Regions from separate parts of the Alkalimarinus alittae genome, predicted to be linked through region 2. Evidence: riboswitches for the same ligand, from Rfam matches in the RefSeq annotation. Region 2 holds a riboswitch; the other holds the start of a gene.
What was found. Region 2 has a riboswitch for cyclic di-GMP ahead of NKI27_RS13410 (ImpA family metalloprotease). Riboswitches for the same ligand answer to the same signal wherever they lie in the genome.
Positions count from the first base shown of each region.

Region 1: another riboswitch for cyclic di-GMP. It lies ahead of NKI27_RS08175 (PEP-CTERM sorting domain-containing protein); the one in region 2 lies ahead of NKI27_RS13410 (ImpA family metalloprotease).

Region 1 covers NZ_CP100390.1:1,786,801-1,796,780, reverse strand. Annotated here, with positions in the region: gene NKI27_RS08185 (DUF547 domain-containing protein) at 1-392, opposite strand, end outside; gene NKI27_RS08180 (FAD-dependent oxidoreductase) at 389-2,542, opposite strand; cyclic di-GMP riboswitch class I at 2,836-2,917, shown strand; gene NKI27_RS08175 (PEP-CTERM sorting domain-containing protein) at 2,930-3,562, shown strand; gene NKI27_RS08170 (FMN-dependent NADH-azoreductase) at 3,614-4,225, opposite strand; gene NKI27_RS08165 (pirin family protein) at 4,599-5,081, shown strand; gene NKI27_RS08160 (pirin-like C-terminal cupin domain-containing protein) at 5,109-5,450, shown strand; gene NKI27_RS08155 (LysR family transcriptional regulator) at 5,466-6,368, shown strand; gene NKI27_RS08150 (pirin family protein) at 6,481-7,179, shown strand; tRNA gene NKI27_RS08145 (tRNA-Leu) at 7,297-7,381, opposite strand; gene flgL (flagellar hook-associated protein FlgL) at 7,492-8,718, opposite strand; gene flgK (flagellar hook-associated protein FlgK) at 8,788-9,980, opposite strand, start outside.
Region 2 covers NZ_CP100390.1:2,945,340-2,955,319, forward strand. Annotated here, with positions in the region: gene NKI27_RS13365 (peptidase U32 family protein) at 1-1,211, shown strand, start outside; gene NKI27_RS13370 (glutathione S-transferase) at 1,231-1,905, opposite strand; gene NKI27_RS13375 (AraC family transcriptional regulator) at 1,920-2,924, opposite strand; gene NKI27_RS13380 (MaoC/PaaZ C-terminal domain-containing protein) at 3,209-4,084, shown strand; gene NKI27_RS13385 (L,D-transpeptidase family protein) at 4,149-4,646, opposite strand; gene NKI27_RS13390 (nucleoside recognition domain-containing protein) at 4,786-5,802, shown strand; gene NKI27_RS13395 (sensor histidine kinase) at 5,782-6,987, opposite strand; gene NKI27_RS13400 (response regulator transcription factor) at 6,988-7,599, opposite strand; gene NKI27_RS13405 (M23 family metallopeptidase) at 7,669-8,514, opposite strand; cyclic di-GMP riboswitch class I at 8,719-8,801, shown strand; partial or broken gene NKI27_RS13410 (ImpA family metalloprotease) at 8,974-9,980, shown strand, end outside.

The sequences.
Region 1 (9,980 bases), 1.2 Mb from region 2:
TTATTAAACGCCGAAATAAACGTCTTCTTCCAAGGAGACCTAAAAAAGCTACCGAGCTCTTTTATCGACGCTAAGTTCGGATATTCTGTCAAAATTAATTCGATCGTTGCGGCATTATAAAGATTTATAAGTATCGCTAATTGTGAATTAGCTGTTTTAGCATCAAAGTCTTGCTGAGTGATGCCTGCCAAGCTATCTAAATAACGCTGAAGCAAAACGTGGTCTTTTTGAAAACCTGCGTAATCGACCTGTGTTACTGATCCATTTTTTATCACGACGACATGTTTTTTTAACAACGTATCCCACAATTGGTGATCAAGGGGCTGTGCAGCCAGTACACACGACCCCAACGAAAAAACCAATACAAAAAAATAGCTCAATTTATTATTCATGACCCTCTTCTCCATGTATGGTATTTCTCTAAGAAACGAAGGGCCGCTTCTGGTGCGTGCGCTTTTTTCCACTCGCCCGCTGCATACTTATTTGCTTCTGCCCACGTTGGGTAGGTATGAATAGTGCCAAGTATCTTATTAAGTCCCAAGCCATGACGCATAGCAAACACAAACTCGGCCAACAAATCGCCTGCATGCTCACCAACTAAGGTCACACCCAAAATTTTATCTTTACCAGGCACCGTCAAAACTTTCACAAAACCATGCGCAGCACTTTCAGCAATCGCTCGATCAAGATCATCGATACCGTATTTCGTCACTTCATACGCAATACCCTGCTCTTTGGCTTCTTGTTCATTGAAGCCAACACGGGCCACTTCTGGGTCAACAAATGTCGCCCAGGGGATAACACTGTAATCTGCTTTAAACTTTTTAAACTGCCCAAATAAGGCGTTTACCGCGGCATACCAAGCCTGATGAGCGGCAGTATGGGTAAATTGGAATGGCCCAGCCACATCTCCTGCGGCATAAATATTTGGATACAAGGTTTCGAGGTATTCATTGGTGATGACCGTTCGATTAGTTTCGATCCCCAATGTTTCAAGTCCGTAGCCGGTCAAACGTGCTACCCGCCCGACAGCACAGAGTAAATCATCATATTCAATTCGCTGCTCAACCCCTTGATGCTCAACCACAATAAACTTTGCACCACTCTCTTGCTCACAGCGCAATGCCGAATGTGCTGTTAACACTCGAACACCATCACGTTCTAAACTCGCTTTGGCCAGCTCAGAGACCTCTTGATCTTCTCTGGCCATAATGCGCTCACCGCGCTCAATTTGAATCACCTCGCTACCTAAGCGCGCAAAGCTTTGTGATAACTCACATCCAATTGGGCCGCCACCTAATACGACTAATCGCTTGGGAATCTCATCTCGCTTGGCAAACTCATCCCATAGGGTATCGCTGGTCACATAACCCGACGCTTCAATTCCCGGTAACGGTGGAATAAAGGGGCTGGCACCCGCAGCGATGACAATACTGCGTGACGTTAACCGTTGGGTACCGCCATCATTTAATGCAACTTCAACAGTCCATGGGTCAATCAGCTTGGCATAGCCTTGTAATACTTCGACGCCCAAGCCGGTATAACGCTCTACGCTATCATGTGGCTCTACTTCAGCAATGACGTTATGAATTCGCTGCATGACTTTTTTAAATGAGAATTCAGGCTGAACATTTCTAAGTCCATAGTTTTCAGCGTTCTGCATTTTCTTGGCTAACTTGGCACTTTTTATTAAGGCTTTACTCGGGACACAACCGTAATTTAAACAATCGCCCCCCATTTTATGGGCCTCGATTAAGGTCACTTTTGCTTTTACTGCCGCCGCAATATAAGAAGACACTAAACCACCTGCTCCGGCACCAATCACAATTAAGTTACGGTCGAACGTTGAGGGCTTTGTCCATTTTTCATACACTCGTTTTGCTTGAAAGATAGCAATAATCTTTTTGGCTATTAAAGGGAAAATACCGAGCAAAACAAAAGAGAATAGCAACGCAGGCGATAAAATCCCCGACAAGCTATCGATTTGCGCTAACTGAGTACCAGCATTGACGTAAACAATGGTTCCGGCCAACATACCAATCTGACTAACCCAATAAAAGGTAGCCGCTTTAATGGGGGTTAACCCCATGAGCAAGTTGATCAGAAAGAAAGGGAAAACAGGCACTAAACGAAGCGTAAACAAATAAAAAGCACCTTCTTTTTCGATGCCTTCATTAATGGCTTTTAACCGATCACCAAATTTGGTTTGTATCGTTTCTTGCAAAAAGTAGCGTGACGCTAAAAAGGCTAACGTCGCGCCCATCGAACTGGCAAAAGAGACTATGACCGTACCCCAGAGTACGCCAAATAAAGCGCCTGCGGCTAATGTCATCACCGCTGCACCCGGCAATGAAAGCGCGGTCACTAAAACATAAACAGTTAAAAAACCGAAGGCGACCAAAAGCGGCGACTCTGATCGCCACACTTCAAAATCACTCAAGCCATTCTTTAAGCCGTCTAATGTCAGTAGGCTCTGAAGGTCATAACTAAAAAATAAAACAATAACGACCGCGATTAAACCTAGAATTATGCCTTTTTTCATCTTTATAACCTTATCAAAGGACCAATGAGCTTCAGTGTAACTGCTACTTTAACCCAACACACAAATAAAACGGTGGATGTTAACGAAATTTAAGCTTCAAACGAAAAAATTTTCTTAATGCATCGCTTACACTGCTCCGCGATAAAATTCATACAACGGTTTCAATGTCGACATTACTTACACAAGTGATCGACTTATAGAAAGCCAAAAAATAATAACCACAATAGATCAACGCCTTATTCTTTCTGGCATATTGATTGCCTTTTAGTAGCCCGAGAGATTCATCTCACAATTACGTTAATCGCCAAACCTTTCGCAAGAAGGGGACGGAAAGCCACGGGCCTAAATAATAACAAAGGCAGCCGGGTTACAAGAAGGAGCATAACTATGATTTATCGATTAATTAGCAGCGCTCTCATTTCAATAGCCTTGAGTTTTAGTGCGAGCACATTTGCAATGCCCACACTAGATTTTGACGTTGATGGCGCAGGTTCATCTGTAGACTCAAGCGGCATTACTTTGTGTTCGGGTTGTACAACCAACCTTACACTTGCGTCTGGTTTAGATAGCGAAATATTTAGTTTAGCCGCCGGCGATAGTTACACCTTTGATTTTTTTAACGCTGACCTTTATGGTCCTGCGTCCGGTTGGGGTGCCATCGGTGGGGTAGTCGAAGCGACACTCGCCTTTTCTTCTCCTGGTGCAGTTGATGCAAGCGGAACCGGACTTGGCGGAGCTGCTTGGGCTTGGGTGTTTGGCTGGGGCGGTGTGGGAGGATTGACCTTCGACCTTTCAGGACAACCTAGCGACATCACCTTAGGTGACGGCTCAATATTTGGTGTTGAGTTTTCTGCGGTAAGCGATTCTTGCGGTGGAAAAGGTTGTACATTATCTCAAACAATACAAGCGACCATAACCGCTAAAAACGTTGTTGCTTCCGTTCCAGAGCCTTCTACAATTGCTCTAATGTGCCTTGGTTTAATGGGGTTAACGTTAACTCGAAACAACACTAAAGCCTAGGCTTTAGTGTTTGTAGGTCGGACTCGCAGCCGACCTACAAACCCGCTACCTTTAGCCTAATGCGCTAACCAACTCCAATACCTGTTGGCGAGCGTTGTCTAAAGACTTCTCTTTAGACGCCTCCCCCAAATTCAAACCTTCTGCATAAATAAACTGCACATTTTTTAAACCAATAAATGCTAAAAATGTCTTCATGTACTCTGTTTGTGTGTCTGCAGGCATTCCTTGATAAACCCCTCCTCTCGCCGCAAGAATGTAAACAGGCTTATCGTCTAATAAACCTACAGGTCCGTTTTCGGTATATTTGAAAGACACACCCGCTCGTGCCAAGTGATCAAAGTACGACTTCAAGACCGATGGAATACCAAAGTTATACATAGGCAATGCAAAAACAATGGCTGATGCGTTTTGAATGTCAGCTAACAACTCATCTGCCTCTGCCACAATAGCGGCCTCACCTTCAGAGCGTTGGTCAGCCGGTGTAACCAGTGCCTTGAACCGCTCACCGTCTAAATGGGGTAATGGGTTTTTTGATAAGTCGAGTGTCTTTACTTCTGTATCAGGTTTTTTCTCAATAAGTTTTGAAACAAAGAAATCTGCTAACTGAGTCGACTGGCCCTGATCGTTTGAAAGACTGCTATTAATTTGAAGTAATTTACTCATACAACTCACCTTAATAAATCTATTTGTTTAAAGTATGGCGCTATTTAATCAGGTTAATTATTAGAAATAAATTAGATAAAATAGGTTTATTTATTCTAAAAAACAGAATAGTTTCATTAACATCCAAACAAACATTCGATGTAAACAAGTCACCTCAATCGAGTCCGAACAAAAATTTTAGTGTACCTGCGCGCTAGCTTGTTACGTTCTAACTTGTTATCGCGTTAAAAAAAGATAAGCTTTAAAGACTATTAAGTGTTGCGCTAAAAATTAGGTTTTAATAGCAACAGCCTGAGAATAAAAGCCAACTTAGCAAAGAAAGCATAAAAAATCGCCACTTTAATTCTAACGTATAGAATCAAGGAAAATATCAATGGCCTATTTATTATCGACCAAGCAGAAAGATCTCGACGGCTTTTGTGTCCGCCGAATATTGCCTAACGCCAAAAAAAGAATGATCGGCCCTTTTATCTTTATCGATCATATGGGGCCAGCAGACTTCAGCGCAGGAGAAGGTATTGATGTTCGACCTCACCCTCACATTGGCTTATCTACTATTACCTATTTAATGGAAGGCAGCTTGCTGCACCGCGACAGCCTTGGGAATAATTTGGAAATTCTCCCCGGTGACGTAAACTGGATGACAGCGGGTAAAGGGATTGTGCATTCTGAGCGCGAAACCATCGAAGTAAAAGCCGGTAAACACAAGCTAGACGGGATGCAATGCTGGATGGCATTACCCAAAGAGATGGCTGAAATAACCCCTAGCTTCACTCATATTAAATGTGCATGCTTGCCCCATTACATGCACGACGGCGTATTGAAACGCCTTATTGCAGGTGAAGCTCACGGCTGAACATCCCCCATCAAAACATACTCACCTATGTTTTATCTTGATGTGTTGGCAAAGCCTGAAAAAGACATTGATCGTCCGAACCCAAGCCAAGAATGTATGGTCTATGTGTTAGAGGGCTCTATTGAGCTAGGCGGACAAACGTATCAAGGAGGCGATGTCATCATTTTAGAAAATGAACAGTGTATGACGTCAAAAAGCCATTGCCGACTGCTCATGCTAGGCGGCGAGACTTGGCCAGAAGTACCTTTTATTGAGTGGAATTTTGTTAGCTTTGATAAAGCCCGGATAGAACAGGCCAAAGAAGACTGGCGCGAGCAACGCTTTCCTAAAATCCCAGGGGATGACAACGAACATACTCCACTACCCTAAAAGGAATAATCTATTTTGCAAAAAACCACGCTAGAACAGTGGCGCATGTTTAAAGCCGTCGTCGATGAAGGCGGCTTTAATCAAGCAGCTGGTAAAATTCATAAAAGCACCTCAAGTATTCACCATGCAGTAAATAAACTCGAAGACTCTCTCGGAGTTAAATTACTAGTAGTAGAAGGGCGAAAAACATCAATCACAGACATCGGTAAAGTCCTATTGCGCCGAGCCCACTATTTGCTTGATGAGGTTAGCCGAATTGAAGCCGTGGCAGACTCCCTAAGCTTAGGTGTTGAGACAGAGTTAAGAATAGCGGTTGATGGCGCCTTCCCTCAATGCATAATTTTTCAAGCACTAGAAAAAGTTTCGGCACTTTATCCTCAGGTTAATGTCGATATTATTGATACCGTTCTTTCGGGCACTAATGAGCTAATTATGGACAGCAAAGCTGACATTGGCTTATCGCCTATCCCGATGAAAAACGGCCTTAACGAAGAGCTTTGTCTAATTAATTTCGTGGGGGTCGCCCATAAAAACCACCCACTAAACCTGCTTGGTCGTTCAGTTAGCAAAGAAGATCTGAAATCCTACCGACAAATAATAGTTAGAGACTCAGCCAGTCAAAATAAAACAGATGCAGGCTGGTTGGGTGCAGAACAACGCTGGACCGTTAGCCATTTACGCGCCTCAATAGAGCTAATAGAGCAAAACCTAGGTTACGCCTGGCTACCCTCTCACAGCGTGAGCGACTCACTGACTAACGGCACACTTAAACACCTTGCACTCAATGAAGGCAGCAAGCGGAGTGTAAGTTTCTACTTAAACTACCTCGACAAAGATCGTATAGGCCCTGCTGCACGTGAATTTATGGGTGAGCTACGTCTATTAACGCTGGATATGCCCACATCTGACACCCACTAGACCAACAGCCATAAGTTCATTCTATTTTATAGAATAAACTGCACCATTTATTGATATTTTTAATCTACATATGCTCCGCTATTATCATCCCATAACTAACGAGGGGAACTATATGTACTACTTTAGATATGGTAATGAACGTGGCAGAGCAAATTTTGGCTGGCTCGACAGCAAGCATTCTTTCTCTTTTGGCCGTTATTATGACCCTAAACACATGGGCTTCTCGGCGCTACGAGTAATCAATGACGACACCGTTAAACCCGGTGCTGGCTTTGACACTCACGGCCATCGAGATATGGAAATTATCTCATATGTGCTATCAGGCTCTATTGAACATAAAGACAGCATGGGTAAACAATATGTTGTTCCGGCTGGTGATATTCAGCGCATGAGTGCAGGAACAGGCGTCACTCACTCTGAGTTTAATCATTCAAAAAATGACTCTTTGCGTTTTTTGCAGATATGGATTCAGCCAAACAAAAAAGGGACCACCCCAAGCTACGAACAAAAAACAGTCGAACAGAAGGGGTCTTTAACGCCACTAGTAACCCCTAACGGCCGCGACGGATCGTTGTCGATGCAGCAAGATGCCAGCCTATACAGGGTTCAGCTTAAAGCGGGAGAAACGCTTCAGCTAGATGCCCAAAAGCGACCTGGCTATCTTCATGTTATTGAAGGTTCAGTCGATATTAACGGCAACATACTAAAAACCGATGATGCTCTAGGTGTAACGGCAGAATGCTTGAACCTAAGCGCACTGACCGACCTAACCGCTCTATGGTTTGACTTGCCAGTGCTAGAAGAATATTAAGCATAAAGCCTAAGTAACGCTAAAAATGCCTACAGGCTATTGAAGTCGCTACTTAGTTTTGACTTAATTAAAACGAAAAAAGCCCGTAATCCAAATGATTACGGGCTTTTAAATAAGTGGTACCGGTGGGCGGACTTGAACCGCCACGCCCGAAGGCAACGGATTTTGAATCCGTCGTGTATACCAATTTCACCACACCGGCACTGCAATGGAGCGGAATTATACGGCAACAGATTGATACGTCAATAGAATAAGATTTCAATTTGATAAAAAAATCAAAAGAAATCATTTTTCCCGTAATCGCCCACTCATTTATAGCCGATCGAATAGCGACAAACTCGTGACCTTTGAGAATGTTGAGTAAGCCGACTCTAGAATAAATTGCTGCATTGAAAGGTTACTAATCGCTTCTGCATAATCGAGATCTTGTAGGTCTGATAATACTTCTTTAGTCAGCACTTCAATGTCTAAATGCTGCTCTCTGGTAGAATCAACCGTGTTTAACCTTGCACCTATATGGCTGCGCGTTTCTAAAATCGAGGTTTCTGCACTGTCGAGATTAGTCAGTGTATCCTCTAATAACGCATCAAAGACGTCCCGCCCCTCTGATGTGGGGTTAAAGTGGTCTAAACCGTAAATCAATTTTTCTACTGTCGTTAAAGTGCCCTGCTTTGCTGTAGATTGAACAAAGAAGGAATCGCCGGCCAGTGGTTCTCCTACGATCTCAAACTGAACGCCTTCAGCTGTAATAGGCGCCCCTGATACATACACGACATCGGGTGATAAAACTTTACCGCTTGATGACTCGATAATGTCGTATTGAAGACCTGTCAGGCTGTTTTTGAACTTAATGACCATATCTTCAGGATAGAACGCGTCATAGGCTTCTTGATCAATCACTTGCCCTGTAGTGATAATGGCCGGCGGCGATGCTTGGTTTGCTGCTCCCACTTCGGTATAAAACGTATTTTTTGCAGCGGGCAAATCCATAAATACAGATTTACCATTTTCGGTTGCTGCAATATTGACGCTGGCCTCAATTTGTATGAAGCGGCGCCCCTCATCACCTTTATAAGTATAGGACCCTGAAATGTTCTGCTGAAAGGGCTCTTCTTTACCCTGAAAACCGCCAAACATAAACTCACCACTGGCATCTTGAGAGTTCATCATCCCTGCAAGCTGGCCTAACCGTTCTTTAATTTCAGCTGAAATAAATTTAAGGTCATCGCCATTGAGCGCCCCGTTACCTGCGTTAATGGTTAACTCACGCACGCGCTGAATAACGTCATTAATACTGCCCAAAATACCATCTTCAAACTTGAGGTTGTTCTCAACCGTATTAATATTGCGTTGGTATTGATCGTTAAGCGCTAACTCTTGATTTAGCTGCAGAATACGAGTTGACGCAACTGGATCATCGGCGGGCGTCAATACTTTTTTATTCGCAGACATCTGCAACTGGGTTTTCTGTAGCTGTGCATTGACGTCATTAATCGACTCAATACCCCGTCCAAACAACTGTTGTGTAGAAACTCTCATGACAGTCTCCTCATCCTATTATTCGCCATCGTATAAACTGTGACGAGGCCTACCCTTAATCTGAACACGTTAGAAGACGCCTAATAACGTATCGAATAATTCTCTTGCTATCGATATCACTTGTGCAGAGGCGTTGTAAGCAGCTTGATACTGTATTAATTTACCCGCTTCTTCATCAAGGTTAACGCCTGAAGCCTCATTCCAGCTTGAAATTGATTGAGACAACAGCGTTTTACTGGCTTCGCTATCAAGTCTTGCTTTATGTGTAAATGTGCCGACCTCTTCAACTAACTGTGAGTAAGCTTCATTATAACTACTGACTCCACCCGATACCGTACCCGAAGTTTCCAAACCCGCAATCGCAAGCGCATTTCGGTTATCTGAAAAGCCACCAGTGTTATATCCAATTGAAAATTCATCGCCCGCACCAGCGGGACCTTTTATGTCTATTTGAAACCCTTTATATGACGACTGTGCAACTGGAGCCTGATCGAATATAGTTCCTGTATCTGCAGTTAACGTGACACCACCTGACAGTGTTGTATCAATAAACCCTCCTACTGCCACAAACTCGCCTGCGTTTATTGTTTGGCTTGATAAAGGTGGCGATAAGGGCGAACCATAAGGGTCTACTTTATTAATATCAAAACTACCACTAGCTGAACCTGTCCCTACAATGATGTCGCGACCACCTGAATTAGTCAGCGTCACTTTGATACCGTCACTCACAGCACGATAACCTAATGCGCCGAGAGCTGAGCTTTCGTTAACCGCGCTAGCTACCAAGTCTGGATCTAAGGCATCAGGGGACAGTACATTAAGCGCTTTATTGACCCCCCCTTCAGTATAATAAAGATTAAATTCAAGTCCCGCACCAGCAAGGTTTGAAATTTCAACTTGAGTATAAGCATTGGCTTCGACACCTTTGAGTTTGTTTAATGTAGCCGCTATATCGGATGCTGATGCATTGTTAGTAATCGTTGCAGTCTGGGAGGTCACTACTCCGGTTTCACTGTCTTGCGTAAAGACAGTTAAACCTTGCCCAACATAGCCATTACCAGGAAACACTGCGGGTACAGTAGGCATAGCGGGAGCACCAATGGCCGTCCCTTGCAAAATAAACGCAGCACCTTGAGCAGAAGCCACCGTTTGCCCTGGATCAACCGAAAACAAACTATTATCTAAACCCGCTATATATTTCTGGTTATTTAAAGGCGGCTTTAAAGGTTCCAGCTTTGCAGGATCAGCAGCATTAAGCACAT
Region 2 (9,980 bases):
CGCTTGAGTTTTCTGGCCAGATTAATAAGCCTTTAAAAGTGACCGCACGACTATACGATTCGACAGATATTGCGTTCAAGCAACCACAAAAGTCATTGGTTTTAAGTACCGATCTACCCCTAATATCTGTCGGTAAATCACCGCTTGATCACACCGCAATTGAAAAACGTTTCAAGCGTTTTCCGAATGCGAGCGTTACGGTTGAAGGATTTAACTTTGACAGACTAGATGAGGATTTGAGCATACCGTTTAAAGAAGTAACCGCACTCAAAAACAAACTGGCTATGCAATTAAATGGCACTAACCAAGTCATTCAAGCCGTTAAAGTGCCGGCATTAGACAAACACCCTAAAGTCAATGAGCAACCTACTCTATCAATATTAATTGCCGATAAGAAAGACCTTTCTCTTTGCGATATAACCGAAGCGGACGTTTATTTTAAGTTACCTGAAAGCTTTAAAGTCGGTGATAATAAGTTCATCGACTTATTCTTGAAAAACCCTCGCCTGATTCCGTGGTTCCCTGCGGTGCTTATCGGTAAAGATTACTTAGAAGCCATCCGCTTTTTGGAGCACGTTAAGCCAACACGTATCGTCAGTAACAATACCGGTATTGCCTTCAAAGCGTTTGAAATGAATATCGATTGGATCGCAGGCCCATTCCTGAATACCACCAATTCATACGCACTCTTAACCCTGCAAGAAGAACTTAACTGTAAAGGGGCGTTTATTTCTAACGAGATCAACAAACTGCAGATCAGAAATATTGCCCGCCCAGAAAACTTCAAACTGCTTTACAGCATTTATCACCCCATTTTAATGATGACCAGTCGTCAGTGCTTTTTCCAGCAAACGGTAGGCTGTAAAAAACCGAGTATTGAAGATGGCTGTATGCTGAAGTGTGAAAAGGCCACCACCATTACTAATGTTAAAGGGGTTTCGTTTGCGGTAGATAAACAAAAAGGGGGTTACCCAAGCATCTATAACAATGAGCAGTTTTTAAATTTAGATGCCGTAAACGATTACTCGGGTTTATTTGATGAGTTCTTTATTGATTTAACGAATATCGGCGCAGGCTCAAAAGAAGAACTCAACAAGGCACAACTGATTCAGCACTTCGAGAAGGTTTTAAATGGCGTCGTTGAGGCTCAATCAGAGTTAAACGAGATGGTTAAGCTATCAACAAACGCGCAATATCAGCAAGGGCTGTAGCGCTGTATTTCACTATCAGCTAAGTACCCAGCAAAAATTCTTCACCTTGGTTCAGCCAAGGTGGATATTTGGCCATAACCTTGGTAAACATTGGCTGCTGCAATTGCCAATCAAGCCAGCGTCTCAGATTTGGATAAGGTGCTTGCAAGTACCACTTACGGTCAACACGGGCAAACTGGCGAATAAACGGTAAGATCGCATAATCAGCGACGCTTGGCCGATCACCTACAAAAAAGTCGTGCTTGCTTAATCTTTGTTCTAAATCAGCCACAAACTGCTCGCACTGGTCACGATAATAAAGCTGAGCAAAATCATGATACCTTTTAGAGTATTTGTAGTTTTCTAGATTAGCAATAAACTCATGATCATTACGCGCTATTACCCCCTGAATATCTTCCACCGCTTTAGGGCTATTAGAATACAGTAAGTTCTGCGGGTCGTTGTTTTTAAGCGCCCAGAACATAATATCCAGACTCTCATCTATCACCTTCACGCCATCAAGCCGTCCATTATCCGCGTCACCTAATACCAAAACAGGCACAGTCGCCTTTGCAGATGCAGCGAGCATTTCAGTAGGGATGTTTTTTAGAACGACGGCACGCAACTTAAACGGTTGTCGGGCATGGAATAGGCCGAGTCTTGCACGAATGGCATAGGGGCAGTTTTGTAGTGAGTAGAGTATTGGATCGGTCATTGCCCCTCAGAAACCTATTGTTTACTTTTTCTATACTCAATAGGCGTCATACCAGACCAACGCTTAAATGCACGATAAAACGTGCTGGGTTCTGAAAATCCCGTCAAATAAACAATTTCATCAATAGTCTCGTTGGTGTTAGCCAATAACCGTCGAGACAGTTTATATCTAAAGTCAGCCAATATCTGGTTAAAGTTGGTATCAATATCAGACAGTTTTGTTCGAAGACTACGAGGCTTTATCTCCATTCGCTCGGCAACCGATTCTAGCGTTACCTCGCCCGAGTCTAACAGTTCAGCTATAATTTTATTAACCTGTACAACAATATCTTCTTTAGCAATTCGAGCCACTTGTTCACTGGCAAATTGCTCATGCAGTGCCAACAACTCCGGCTCTGCATGTGGAGAGCGTATTTCAAGCATCGCCGTATCAAAATATAGGCGATTTTCAGCACAGTCAAACTTTACATCACAGCCCAACACCCGTTTAACTTCATCCACGTTTTTCGGCTCTTCATGGTCAAACTCAAAATACGCAGGCGTGAATACATCATCGGTGATAGATTTGAAGAAGTCGATCGTAGCTTGAGCAAAGCATTCATTGAAATGGCGAATAGACTTGGAGCCAACCGATGCTGTAATCAGTTGAATATAGCAAATGTCAGATTCAACCACCAAATTAGACGCGGCGACATCACTGATAAGACGTTGGTAATTTAACGCTCGATGCAGGCCTTCACCAAAGGTTGGGCTGCTTAAAAATAAGTATTCAATAACCTGCCCTTTAAATGTAGGCAAGTGCTCCCCAAGGTGTAAACCTATATCGGGGTCACCTGTTTGCTCTTCGAGTAATGACCAAAAAAGTGGCTGAGCATTATGTGGTGTTCGTAAATGAGCTGTCTGCAAATAAGTCTCATCAATACCTAATTTACTCAGCAAAAGAGGGATATCCACCCCTGCTTTAACCATTGCCTGAACAGCCAGTCGAATCATGACTCCCGCATCTTTCAATTCACTCATAAACGCTCAACTCTATCCATATACACCCAACGCCCACATCATCTTAAAACGAACCTGAATGTTTAGTCTTCACTGGCAACAAATCATTAATTGATAGCATACCTGCCCCTCCCACAATTCTCCAGTATCTTGTCATGTTCACGCCGTAATAGAGTGAATAGATTGACCTTTATGCCTGCATATATTCGTGTTCAGTGCCAATCCTTGCAACCTGTAATTGCTCTAGACTCATTTTATAACGATAGAACACGTTCTAAAAGTTACATCAAAACGAGACAGGCAAGATGATGAGCCAAACTATGAATCAGACCACCACAATGCATTTATCAGAAAGCCCCAATATATTCGCATTACTATCGCGAGCAGCTTTGCCCAAAAAGCCATCGGACACAATAGCGATCCCTGAGCTTTCAGTTGACCTAAAAGGGATAAAGACAGACCCCACCCTACTAAAAGAGTATAGCCGTGTTTGTGGGTTTAAATTAAAACCTCGCCTACCATCAACACTGCCTCATATCATGGCATTCCCGCTGCATATGAAGCTACTAACGAACAATAAGTTCCCACTCCCTTTACTTGGCCTTGTTCATTACAAAAATAGTATTACCCAACATCGGCCGCTCAACATCAATGAAGTCTTTGATATGCAATGCCAACTTACCAATAGCCATAAGACGGATATGGGTATCAAGTTTGATATTGTCAGCACTGTAACAGTAGGCAAGAAAGTCGTCTGGGAAGAAACATCAACATTCCTACACCGTTCTAAGAAAAAGACTGTAAATAGCCAGAAAACGCGTAAAACACTCCCTCACTACGACAATACCGAGTCATGGAAACTTGCCGCATCGCTCGGTCGCCAGTACGCGAAAGTTTCAAATGACTTTAACCTAATCCACCTTTTCGCTTGGTCTGCCAAAGCATTTGGATTTAATAGAGCAATAGTGCATGGCATGTGGTCTAAAACACGCTGTATTGCAGCGCTTACCGAAACGCTTGGCGATAAGGCATTTAAGGTTGATGTGAACTTTAAATTACCCATTTTTCTGCCTAGTTCAGTGTTATTTAACTGGCAGAAAGCCAATGACACTATTAACTTTCAACTGCTAGATAAAAACCGAACCAAACCGCATCTTAGCGGGAAAATAACCCTATTATAAATATTCAGTCCATTTGCAGGTCTTTAAGGCCTGCTTTTTTTATTCCCGCTCTAACTCATTCTATTCAAGGATGAATTTCAATAGGGGTTCCGTTATCAATAGCCGCCCAAATCTCATCCATTTCTTCATTTTTGACAGCGATACACCCATCAGTCCAGTCCATTTTATCCAAAATCCATGCACTGACAGGGTCACGCTTTTTATTCGGCCGACCATGAATCATAATCATACCGCCAGGATCACGCCCCTGCTCTAGTGCAAACTGTTGATCTTGTTCATTAGGGTAAGATATATGAATTGAACGGTAAAATTTACTATTTTCGTTTCGCCAATCTAAGATGTAAGTCCCTTCTGGTGTTTTTTCATCCCCTTCAAATTGCTTATGCCCTTTAGGACTATCACCTAGGGCAATATCATAGCGCCGAAAGACCTCTCCATCCTTAACCAACACTAACTTCCGTTCAGATTTTTTAACCAAAACGAGGTCAGCTTTTGGCAGCTCCATACTTTTCAGACTGAGCGAAATACAAGCCAATATTACGATAGAGATAAGTCTAATCATCGAACCACAACTCTTATTATTAGAGATATTCACACGATACTATACAATGCTTAGTTTATAGCATATTTTGAACAACGTTATTAACATCCCATTTTTTGCGTCGTGACGACAACATTCAAATGAGTCTAAGTTGACCCCTATGCTGAATAAACAAGCCGTATTTCAGATTGTACGCGAGCTAGTGATTGAGATCTACGAGGTTTCAACCACGCTATTTAAGATCATGATCCCTGCTCTTATCATCATAAAATTATTAGAAGAAGTGGGCGGTATTACGCTCTTAGGGCAAATACTAGAGCCTGTAATGGGATGGGTAGGCCTGCCTGAATCCATGGGTATTGTATGGGCAACCACCATACTCACTAATATCTACACGGGTATGCTCATTTTTTTCACTCAACCCATTGATAACAGTTTAACCGTTGCCCAAATAACAGTACTGAGCGGTATGATGCTGATGGCTCACGGCTTACCCGTTGAAGCCCGCATTGCACAAAAAACAGGCATTCGACTAGGCGTAACATTAATCCTTAGAATAGGTGGAGCCTTAGTCTACGGTTTCTTACTCAATATTATTTACAGTGCGGGTGATTGGCTTCAGCACCCCCACCAGCTTATCTGGCAACCGGAGAACATCACTGCGACGACAGTTGCATCAAAATCACTCGGTGTCTGGGCGTTTGAACAAGCACAAGGGCTATTAGCCGTCTTTATTGTTATTTGCTTACTCTTAACCACATTAAAACTGCTACGAATTATTGGCTTTGAACGCTTAATCAATTGGCTGCTATCGCCGCTCTTACAATTATTAAAGATAGGCAAAGAAGCCACCACTATCACCATGGTCGGTATAACGTTAGGGCTTGCGTTTGGAGGGGGCTTATTGATCAAAGAAGTCAATGCAGGCCATATCGCTAAGCAGGATGTATTTACATCTATGGGCTTATTGGCCCTCTGCCATAGCATCATTGAAGACACGCTACTGGTAATGCTACTGGGCGCTCATATTTCAGGTGCGCTTTGGCTTCGGGTCGCGTTTGCGCTTATTGCTATATCACTACTGTCTCGCTGGTTTCTTAGTCGCTCTTCTGCGTTCAAAGAGCGTTATTTATATACCGCAACAAAAAAAGCTATTTCAGCGAGCGCAGATAGGTAATGAGAAATAGAAAGTTATGCCTTTGTCTGGGTTTCGCCTAAACCCTATTTTTCCACCCTGTGCCTGAATGAGAGATTGACAGAGACTTAGCCCAATCCCCATTCCATCACCTTTTGTGGTGAAAAAAGGGTGAAATAGCTTTTGCTCTGCATCTTCGGTAAAGCCGCAACCTTGGTCCTTCACTTCAACCCATATCATTTGTTTATCAGCATAAGCGCTAACCGACACATGCAAAGGGTCTCCAGCACCGTCAGTCTCTTGAGGGCAAGCAGATGTCGCTTCAAGTGCATTTCGAATTAGATTTAACGCCACTTGCTGAACCTGTATGGCATCAGCTTCTACTGTGGGCAGTTCATCAGGCAGCTTCAATACCACCTGCCCCTTATTGTTCTTTACATCCACTTCAGCAAACTGCACAACATCTGATAACAGAGACCTAACATCTACTATTGTTTTACCTGATTGTGGTTTTTTTACGAACCCTCTAATACGTTGGATGACGTCACTTGCCCGATGTGATTGAGCTTCAAGTTTGTTCAATGTCGTGGCCAGCATCTTCTTATTAACCACCGTATTGTCATCAAGGTCTTCGCCCAACAGACGAAGGGCCACTCTAGCGTAATTGGTAATAGCGGTAAGTGGCTGATTAACTTCGTGTGCAAACCCCGCCGCCATTTCACCCATCGTGCTTAGCCGAGAGAAATGAGCTAAATGCTCGCGCTGCGCCTCAAGCTTCAACTGCATTTCGATATTATCAGCACTTAGCTCTCGATTTTTTTCTTTAAGTTGCTGCTCTAACCTACGCAACTTTATTTGTGTCGCAACCCTCGACACCACTTCTTTAGGTTGAAAGGGCTTGGCAATATAATCAATACCACCTTTTTCAAAGCCCTTAACTTTAGACTCTACATCATCTAATGCCGACAGAAAAATAACAGGAATATCTCTCAGAGATGGGTTAGATTTCAGCGTATCACAGACCTCATAACCATCCATTTCTGGCATCATAATATCGAGTAATATTAAATCTGGCTTTAACTTTTCAGCAATCGCCAGTGCTTTCTTACCGTTGTTCGCTAACAATAAACGGTAGTCGCTACCCTCAAGCGTATCGAACAATACCTTTAGGTTCTGAGGATTATCATCAACCAATAAAACCTGTGAGCGGGGTTCAGAAAACACCATCTATTCTTTCACCATTAAAACCATTCTAACGAGGTGCGCCAAAGAGTGCGTACCCATTTTATGCATAACACGAGAACGATGTATTTCAACGGTTCTCTGACTAATATCCAAATCAATCGCTATAACCTTATTGGCATGCCCCTCAATCATCATATCCATAATTTCTTTTTCACGAGGCGTGAGTTCTTCTAAACGACGAATAATCTCTTTTTTCTCAGTTAATGATTCTCGCTGCTCTGCATCAAGCTCTAAGGCCGCTTTTATTTTTTCTAACAACTCCTGCTCGCGGTAAGGCTTTTGTATAAAATCGATCGCACCTAACTGCATCGCTTCAACCGCCATAGGTACATCGCCATGCCCAGTTACAAATATGATCGGCAGAATCGAGTTTTTATTATTCAGTTCTTTTTGAAGCTCCATTCCGTCCATACCAGGCATACGGATATCAAGTACAATACAACCAGCCATTGCCTCGTTATAACTATCTAAAAATGCATTGGCCGTAGGAAACGTTTCTACTTTATAGGCCATTGAAACTAACATCATTTCTAATGAGTCTCTAACGGCCTCATCGTCTTCTACGATATACACTATTTGCTGACTATCCGTCATTACCTATGACTCCCTCTATTAAGGTAAACCTTACTTTTTTAATGTTACGTGAAATGCTTCAAATCACGGTTATTTAAATACAACCTTGCTTGGCATAGCGTTCATGACCAGCTGAGGGTCTAACCGATGCTCATACCAATTTATCCGCCAATCTAGATGCGCCCCCGTGGCTCGGCCACTTTTACCCACTTCAGCAATCACATCACCCTGCTTAATTTCTTGCCCATCTTTAACTAGAATTTTACTAAGGTGCATAAACGTAGACGATACACCAAACCCATGATCAACCAACAATGTACCACCCGAGTAAAACATATCATCATGCGCTAAAGTCACAACGCCAGAGGCCGGAGCAATCACCGGCGTCCCCACAGGCGCTGCATAGTCGACCCCAAAGTGCGGTCTTTTTGGCTGGCCATTGTAAAATCGCTGACTTCCATATACACCCGTCACAGGGCCCTGCACCGGCTGAATAAAACCCGCCATAAAATCCTGACGGGTTGAGTCCGTTGCCCTTGCCTTACGAACCATTTTTGCTTCACTACTTGAGCGGGTTTGGTTCTTTTTATTGGGATTCATTATTTTTTTAGAGATACCATTAACCCGCTGAACCTTATAATCACGCTTTATCAACGTAATCGTTTCAATATGTTTCTCTCCGTTTGCAGAAACAATGGTAAGCGAGTGATCTAATGCAGCGTCACGACCAAAGCCAAACACCACAACCCCATTATCGGCCACCTTTAACGGCACACCATCCAAAAATACTTTTGCACCAGAGGCGACTTGCCCAACTATCAAGCTTCCTTGAGTTTTATCACCTATCAAACTAATAGGCTTTATGGCATCAACAGCAAACACACTGGATGCAGATATTAATAATAAAGCAAATAAAAGGTTGGCTAAAAAACGCATAATTATCAATAACTCCAATTGATTGTCATCTTGCTAGCATAAACGCTATAGGCACTTGTGTAAAAGAGGAATCACTTGCTGAGAACACTAACTGACGAACAACGTCTCAATTTAACAAGCTGGATAAGATCAGATATTGATTCAGCCATGGTACTTCATTATTATGCGCACAAATTTTATCTAAGCATTAAAAGCATCATGACATAACGATAAAGGCCAACCTGAGTGAAAACTTAGGCACGCAAAGCCACCGGTCTAAGGATATCTATGACAGCGGGGTTACCGAACAACAGTAGTAATTAAGTCCCATTGCTGTCTTTTGTTTTATGCGCACCATGCCTTTCCAGTTAAGTCTATTTAAATAGTCTCTGGAGTATTACCAATTGCGTTATCAGTATCTAAAGTTAGCTATCTTATTTCTGCTACAGCTCACCTTAAAAAGCTACAGAACGTTTTTTTACTCAAATTTATGCTCAAGAGGCTATCAGCTATGTGCCAGGCAAACATTCCCAGTTTTTTATATTTCAGCAGCTAGCAGATTCTTATCCACTGATACAAGGAAACGCGGGCACAGTATTGGCCGCAGCCACCGAGCAAAACAACCAACGGAATGCTGCATTCGGTAGCAACATAATAAGTAACATTGAAAACGGAGGCTATGTTGATTATGCACCGCAATTTAAACGTTTATTACGTTGGTTATTAAAACGGGATAACCTCACAACAGCTGAGCCTGCCTCAATCAAGTTAAGCTTAATGGATAGCAACACAGCTCTCAAAACAACAAACTGGCTGGCGCGACATTTTCCGCTTTGGGATGTGACATATTGTTCTGACACATCACAATTATCTACGTGTACTAGCAATGCCGACTTGATCATTACGGGCTCAAGTTATAGCAGCCCTGTTTCTGAGAACTTTATATCCTCATTAACATCAACCCTACAATCTGCTCAATCTAAAGGTGCTGCATTACTGTATATCCATTTACACAGCTGGAATACCAGTAGCCTTAGCCACCCTATTGCCAACCTAATGAACCTATCTATGCAGTCTCCTGGTGGGGCGGGTAATTATTTTTCTGATGACGCTGCAAACTGGGATAACTACCCGCAAATGTTAGCAAGTAACAGCCCTATTAATAATGTTAATAAGATGGTGTCTGCGCTGAGCAATAATAGTTTCAGTTTTGATCTGACAAGCTGCACGGCAAACTGTAACGCGTTTAAATCAGAGTTTTCTAACGCAGCCAATGCCCTAAAAGAGAAGATCAAACAATTAGATATCAACAATGTCGATATCTTTGAAAAGAATAACTACACACTAGAAAAACAATTAATATTGTTAGCCGATGTTTACCGTCAAAACATCCGCTACCCCATGGGACCACATACTGACACTCAAACATTCATGCACGCTTATTTTGCGGACTATATGGTGTATAACAGCCGAAAAGTAAACGCCAC